Regions from separate parts of the Weizmannia sp. FSL W8-0401 genome, predicted to be linked through region 2. Evidence: riboswitches for the same ligand, from Rfam matches in the RefSeq annotation. Region 2 holds a riboswitch; the other holds the start of a gene.
The links. A riboswitch is a leader RNA that binds a small molecule or an ion and turns the genes downstream of it on or off. The one in region 2 is predicted to bind S-adenosylmethionine.
Positions count from the first base shown of each region.

Region 1: another riboswitch for S-adenosylmethionine. It lies ahead of NSU00_RS13475 (YezD family protein); the one in region 2 lies ahead of NSU00_RS02965 (methionine biosynthesis PLP-dependent protein).

Region 1 is NZ_JBBPAG010000001.1:2,756,972-2,760,861, forward strand. It holds gene NSU00_RS13460 (AEC family transporter) at 1-272, shown strand, start outside; gene NSU00_RS13465 (hypothetical protein) at 347-559, shown strand; gene NSU00_RS13470 (bifunctional GNAT family N-acetyltransferase/carbon-nitrogen hydrolase family protein) at 685-2,226, opposite strand; SAM riboswitch class I at 2,371-2,477, shown strand; gene NSU00_RS13475 (YezD family protein) at 2,594-2,773, shown strand; gene ssuE (NADPH-dependent FMN reductase) at 2,862-3,401, opposite strand; gene NSU00_RS13485 (ATP-binding cassette domain-containing protein) at 3,423-3,890, opposite strand, start outside.
Region 2 is NZ_JBBPAG010000001.1:635,665-639,554, reverse strand. It holds gene metC (cystathionine beta-lyase) at 1-102, opposite strand, end outside; gene NSU00_RS02965 (methionine biosynthesis PLP-dependent protein) at 99-1,214, opposite strand; SAM riboswitch class I at 1,292-1,412, opposite strand; gene NSU00_RS02960 (KpsF/GutQ family sugar-phosphate isomerase) at 1,792-2,769, opposite strand; gene kdsA (3-deoxy-8-phosphooctulonate synthase) at 2,784-3,626, opposite strand.

The DNA of each region.
Region 1 (3,890 bases), 2.1 Mb from region 2:
GCGTAGTGGCAACTTGCCTGTTCGATGCCGGCAATTCGGTTTTATGCACGGGCGGCACATATTCGATTGCTTCCGCCGTTGCCAACAACGAAAGAACAAATGCGGCATCTTACCTAAAAAATGTTTTCATCCATCCCGATGGATACCTATCTGATCATGCTTGCGCTGTCGCTTTTGCATATTACATTGCCGGCAGGCGTGACCGCATTTACCGGAATCATCGGACAGGCAAACGGCTTTCTGGCCATGCTGATGATCGGGATCGGTTTTGAACTCCGGCTTGAAAAAAGCCAGGTTGCGGGCATCTTAAAAGCCGTTATCATCCGTTACGGAATGGCCATCCTGTTTGCAGCATTTCTTTTATTTCCTGCTGCCGCTGCCGCTTGAAGTTCGGCTCGTGCTCGTGATTATCGCGTTTGCGCCGATTTACGCCGTCTGCACGGCATTTACCCAGAAATGCGGCGGCAATGTCGCCATGTCCAGCACGTTGAACTCGTTGTCCATTTTGATCAGCATTGTGTTGATGACCAGCCTGATGGTCGTGCTGAAGATCGCCTGAATCATGAAAAACCGCTTAGAGCTTCCATCCTCTAAGCGGTTTTTTGATACGGTATCCGGGTTTTCCAAGCAGCCGTTCAGGCACTTGGCGGCTGCCCGGCCGGTCTTGCGTCCAGTCCGTCATGCTCAGGACCTGGTGTTGATCTTAATCTGATACAAATCTCTTCTCCGGTCGGCCAGTTGCCGGACGGAGCCGCTGTTGCGGTTGCGGCGCAGCTTCTCAAGATCGACATCGCCGACAACGACGGTATCGACATTGGGATCGCATTCTCCGACAATGCCATCGCGGGCAAAGCCGAAATCGGAGGGAGAAAAGATCCCGGACTGGGCGTACTGGATATCCATGTTTTCCACGTGGGTCAGGTTGCCGACTGTTCCCGCAATACAGGTGTACACCTGGTTTTCAATGGCCCGCGCCTGTGCGCAGTAGCGGACGCGCAAATAGGCCTGGCGGTCGTCCGTGCAAAACGGGACAAAAATAATGTTCGCACCGTGGTCGACAGCGACACGGGCCAGCTCCGGAAACTCGATATCATAGCAAATCAGAATCGCAATTTTCCCGCAATCCGTATCAAATACATTGAGTTCGTTTCCTTCCGCGATCCCCCACCATTTCCGCTCATTTGGCGTAATATGGAGTTTGGTCTGCCTCTCAATCGTCCCGTCGCGCCGGAACAAAAAAGCGACATTGTAAATGCCCCCGTCTTCTTCCACAAAATGGGACCCGCCGATAATGTTGACATTGTAGCGTACGGCAAGCTCTGTAAACAGTTCAATATATTGGTCTGTGTACCCGGAAAGCCGGCGCACTGCCTGGTCAGGGCGTTTTTCTTCCAGGTAGGACATCAACTGCGTGGTGAAAATTTCCGGAAAAACGGCGAAATCAGAACCGAAATCCGCGGCCACATCGACATAATATTCTACCTGTCTGACAAAATCATCGAAGGAATCAATTTTTTTCATCATATATTGGATCGCTGTAATCCTGACCGGGAACGAAGCATGATAGACACGGCGGGACTTCGGCAAATAATCGACGTTATGCCATTCCATAAGCGTTGCAAATGAAGCGGATGCTGTATCATCCGGCAAATACTGCCTGTTGATCCGCATAATCTGGAACCCTTCAAGCAGCTGGAAGGACAGAACCGGGTCATAAATATTGTGCATCTCGACTTCTTCCACGTATTCGCGCGGGGTCATTTTGTCTTTATATTTGCTGTAATTCGGAATCCGGCCGCCAATGATGATGCTTTGAAGGTTCATTTTCCGGCAAAGCTCTTTCCGTGCCTCATACAAACGGTGCCCGAACTTCATGCGCCGGTATTCCGGGTCGATCATCACTTCAATGCCGTACAGGTTGAGCCCGTGCGGATTATGGTTGGTAATGTAGCCGTTCGCAGTGATCGTATCCCATGTATGCTGGTCTTCGTATTCATCGAAATTGACAATTAAGCTGGAGCAGGAACCGACGATTTTCCCTTCGTATTCCACGCAAAACTGCCCTTCCGGAAAAATCCGGATATGGCTTTCCAGCTGCTCGTGTTTCCACGGCTCCATCCCCGGAAAACATTTTTTCGACAATGCCATAATATCATCAATGTCTTCAAAGCGGATGTTCCGCACCTCGATTTTCTTCTCAAACTTGGATACATCTGTCTCTGGCACAATCTCACACCCTTAACACACTTTTTCTATTATCATACCCTATCCGAATCGGTTTTGCCCGAAAAGCAGCTGAAATGTCGAAAATATAAGTTGACAAATCGGAATAATATTATTTATCATAGTTTTAACAAATTATTTCTATACAGCTTATCAAGAGAGGGGGAGGGACTGGCCCGAGGAAACCTCAGCAACAGATTCTTTTTGGGAATACTGTGCTAATTCCAGCAAGCGCCAAGCTTGGAAGATAAGTTAAGGAGCCTCGCCCTCTTCTTAACTTTTCTTGAAGGGGGCCTTTCTTTTTTGGATCATCCGCATTGCCGGCCGGACCACCACGCACACACGAAATTTATTTTTGGGGGTATGAAAAATGGCTCATATTGATGAAACGAAAGTAGCCCGCATTATGGAATCATTGCAAAAACTGGAGTTTGGAACAGTGGTCATTTCGATCCATGAAGGAAACATCACACAGATCGAAACAACCGAGAAAGTCCGGTTTGCACTGGAAAAGAAAAAAGCGGCACTTCCCAAGCAAAAGATGGGATGACGGGCGCCGGCATTCCGGTTATCTCTTTTCCCGTTGTTCGTGCTACACGAATACCGGCATTTGGATATCGTCCAAATGCCGGATTTGTTTAAGAGTACAGCGGTATGGAAATTTGCGGAAATGCTGTTTTTAAAGCAGCATTCAGGCGGTCGGCTGCTTGCCTGTCCAGCTCATAAAAACCACCCCTCTTTTTCACTTGTTGGTCGAGAATAAACACCCCTTTTTCGATGCACGTTGTCCCGAGTGAGGCCAAAACCGGTTTCAAGGCGTAATCGAGCGCGAGCAAGTGGCCGAATGTGCCGCCCATGGCGAGCGGCAGCACCTGTTTGCCGGATAAGCCATTTTGCGGCAAAAGATCCAGAAACGTCTTGAGCAGTCCGGAATAAGACGCTTTATAGACCGGTGTCAAAATGATTATCGTATCGCCTTCTTCCACTTTTCCTAATGCCCCGGTGATGGGCGGGCTTTGCCGGGCATGCATTAAATCGCCGGCCGGAAGTTCCCGGATATTGATGAGCTCCGGTTCGTACCCGTGCCCCCTTAACCCGGCCCTGATATAATCACGGATCCCATTTAATCTCGTATACGCAGAAGGGCTCCCGTTCAGCAGTACTATTTTTTCCGCCATATGAATCCCTCCATTTCTTCCTTAATTTTTCATTGCATGCAAAACCGGGTGGCCGCTCCCTAAAATGCGGTTTAAAATATGATTGGCCGTTGCTGCAAAGAGGGCGTGGTCCCTTTTCCGCGGATAAGGGAGTTTTACCGGGCAGTCCATCGCAATTTCCCCTTCTTCGATTAACACTACCCGATCGGCGAGGGCGACTGCTTCTTCCACGTCATGCGTCACCAATATGGCTGTAAAATGTTTTTCGAGCCAAAGAGACTGGATCAGCGCATGCATTTCAATCCGGGTTAAAGCATCAAGCGCCCCAAGCGGTTCATCGAGGAGAAGGATGTCCGGCTCATGGATTAATGCCCTCGCCAGCGCCACCCTTTGTTTCTGCCCGCCGGATAAGGATGAAGGCCAATCATCCGCACGCCCTTCCAGTCCGACCTTTCTAAGCATTTCACGGGCCGCATGCTTCCAGTCTCCTGCAAGGCCCAGGCCGACATT
Region 2 (3,890 bases):
CGAAGCATGCTGGATCGGCACACTCACCGCACCGGTCGCCGGGTCAATTTTGTGGCTGTTATGTAAAAGCCTTGTTTGAAAAGAATAATCTTCATTTGTCATCGTGTTTGCACCCCTTCGTGAATGTTGGCAAAAGCTTTTTCAATATCTGCAATCAAATCGCGGTCATCTTCAATTCCGACTGAAAAGCGCAAAAGGCAGTTGTCCACGCCTGAGGCAATCCGTTTTTCTTCCGGAATGTCGGCATGCGTCTGTGTAGCCGGGTAAGTGATAAAACTTTCCGTCCCGCCGAGGCTTTCGGCAAATGTAATCAAAGACAGGCCGCGTAAAAACGGGTCAACCCATGATTCTTCTTTTACACGGAAAGAAAGCATCCCGCCGCGGCCCGGATACAGCACATCTTTTACATCCGGATGCGCGCTTAAAAAGGCCGCCACAGCTTTTGCATTCTTTTCGTGTTTTTCCATCCGGAGCGCCAGCGTTTTCATACCGCGCATCAAAAGCCATGAATCAAACGGGCTGAGTGTGGCGCCGGCGCCGTTATGGTACAAGAAAAGCTTGTCGCAAAGTTCAGCGCCCTTTGCCACGATCAGCCCAGCCAGCACGTCGTTATGCCCGCCAAGATATTTCGTTGCGCTGTGGACCACAATATCAGCGCCTTCTTTGATCGGCCGCTGCAAAAGCGGAGTATAAAAAGTATTGTCCACGATCAGCAGGATTCCGTGCCTTTTCGCAATTTCAGCCACAGCGCCGATATCCGTCTGCTGCATGAGGGGGTTTGTCGGCGTTTCAAGAAAAATGGCTTTCGTTTTCGAGGTGATTTCTTTTTCAATATTTTCCGGGTTGCAAGTATTCACGTACTTACAACAAAGCCCCCATTTTTTATACCCCTGCTCAAGCAGGCGGTAGGTACCGCCGTATAAATCATCACTCACAATCCACTCATCGCCGGCCTGGAACAAAGATAAAACAGTGAAAATCGCAGCCATGCCGGAACTGCACGCAAACCCGCGGTCCCCGCCCTCCAGATCCGCAATCGCTTCTTCCAGCAACTGGCGTGTCGGGTTGCCGGTACGGGAATAATCAAAACCGGTCGACTGCCCAATGCCTTCGTGGTGGTAAGCGGTAGAAAAATAAACAGGCGGGTTCACCGCACCTGTCACGCGGTCACTGCGGTTTCCGATCTGTGCAAGTTTTGTTTCTGTACGATACATGATGGACACTCCCTCACTTAAAATCAAAAAGCCTTCTCCAATAAGAAGAAGGCCATTCTTTTCGTGCATGAACCATCTTCTTATCTTTCAAGTTATGGATCCCATAACTTGCAGGACTTAGCACCTTTTCAACGCGTAAAAGCATTGAAGGTTGCTGAGGCTTCATCGGGCCATTCCCTCAACCTCTCTTGATAAGAAAATACGAGTATGAAATTTGCCATAAACACCGCAAAAGCCATTACACAACGGACTTAAAAAATGCTTATGTTCAATTTATCCCCTTTTTTCGGATTCGTCAAGCTTTTTTAAAAAATTTCCAATTTAAATTTTGTTTTTCTTATGGACAATCAATATGGTGAGAAAATAAAACAGCAAAGATGAAAGGAGAAGCGTAATGACCCCGTCTGTAGTATTCGTGACCCTTTTATTTTAATAGGCCACTGAACCATTGTCACCGAAATCTTTGTGTGGTATCCCCGAAAAGAAGCAGACAGCTGCTGTGTAAATATTGGCGGTAAACACCAAAAAAAGCGGTATTCTTTATGAATCCGCTCTGTCCAATATCCTGTTATTTTGCCTATATAGTCTGGATCAAATCCTGAATATGGAGCATGGCAACCGGTTTCTGGGCGGCAACAACCGGCAACACCTTGAAAGCATGGTCTTCCATTATCCGCAATGCTTCCGCTGCCAGCTGATGCTCACTGACGCAAACCGGATATTTTGTATACAAATCTGCTACTTTTTTGTCCAGTACTTCATGGCCGTTTAAAAGCTCACGCCGGATATCGCCGTCCGTTAAAATACCGGCCAGCCGTCCCCGATCATCAATAACTGAAACAGCCCCCGCCCCCGCTTCCGTCATCATAAATAATGCTTCCTTTATGCCGGTGTCCATTCCGGCAACCGGGTTCATGCTTTTCCGTTTAGCCACATGGCCAACCGTGAGAAGCAAACGCCGGCCAAGCGAGCCGCCGGGATGGAAGAGCGCAAAGTTTTCCGGTTTAAAGTCCCTTGCCTTTAAAAGGGCTACCGCGATCGCATCCCCGAGCGCAAGCGTGACGGTGGTTGTAGAAGTCGGCGCAAGGCCGAGTGGGCACGCTTCCTCAACTTCCCCGATATCCATCACCAGATTCGAACGCCGCGCCAGTGTCGACTTGCGTGAACCGGAAATGGCAATCATTTTTGCGCCGATCCTTTTGATGGAGGGGATCATATTTAATATTTCCGAAGTTTCCCCGCTGTTGGAAATGGCAATGAGGATGTCTTCTTTTGTTATTTTTCCAAGATCGCCGTGCAGTGCTTCTCCCGGGTGAAGGAAAAATGCCGGGGTACCGGTGCTTGCAAATGTGGAAGCAAGTTTCCGGCCAATGATGCCCGATTTCCCCATTCCTGTAAAAATGACTCTGCCTTCGCACGCCAATATCATTTCAATGCCTTCATTTATACGAAAATTGATCCGGTCTTTCAGCTTTAAGATCTCATTGGCTTCTTTTTCCAGTACTTCACGGACGCTTTCGACATAATTGATGCTTCGTTTGAAATCTTTTAACATCCTATTCACCTCCGTTAATGGATGTTTGCTGCCGTTTGTTCTTTTATCATGCGATCAATTTCAATTATTGGCTTTAACATTTCTTCAATATCATCCAGTTTCACCATATTCGGGCCATCCGACCAGGCCTGGTCCGGATCAGGATGGGCTTCGAGAAACAACGCATCGATCCCGCAAGCCGCCGCTGCCCTTGCCAGATACGGGACAAACGCACGCTTTCCGCCTGTTGAAGTGCCGTTTCCGCCCGGAATTTGGACACTATGGGTAGCGTCAAACACGACCGGATACCCTAATCTGCGCATTTCCGGAAGTGCACGCATATCCACCACCAGGTTATTGTAGCCGAATGTCGAACCACGTTCTGTAAGGAGAATTTTTTCGGTGCCGGATTCTTCCAATTTTTGAATGACGTTTTTCATATCCCAAGGCGCCAAAAACTGCCCTTTTTTGACATTCACGATTTTGCCCGTCGCGGCGGCGGCGAGCAGCAAATCGGTCTGGCGGCAAAGGAAAGCGGGGATTTGCAGTATGTCGAGCACTTCCCCGGCTGCTTTTGCCTGGTGCGGCTCATGAATATCGGACGTGACCGGTGCGCCAAATACATTTTTAATCCGGTCAAGTATTTCGAGCCCTTTTTCCAGTCCCGGGCCCCGTTTGGAAAAAATGGATGATCGGTTGGCTTTATCGAAAGAAGCTTTAAAAACGAAAGGAATGCCGAGTTTTCCGGCAATGGTTTGAAGGGTTGCGGCTGTTTCCATGGCCATCGTTTCACTTTCAATTACGCACGGGCCGGCAATCAATACAAGCGGTAGAGATGGGCCGAAAGCTATCCGGCTGTTCAGTTGGACCGTTTTCATTTGCTCACTCCTCATTTTTAAGTTTTCACGTGTCTTTACTCCTTCTACTGCAGGTTACAAATATTATCCTTTAGGAAACCGCACAAGGCAAGGAAGTTGTAAAAAATATTCACAAACTTTTTTCGCTTTTATGTAAAGTTATCTCCAGAAATACCAAGCACAAAACCGGACAAGTTTTGTGCTTGATAACGCGGATGGCGGGTAAAATCTCCTTCGGGGAAATGGCTGGCAAAATATTCCTCTTATAAATGGTAGCTGCATGGG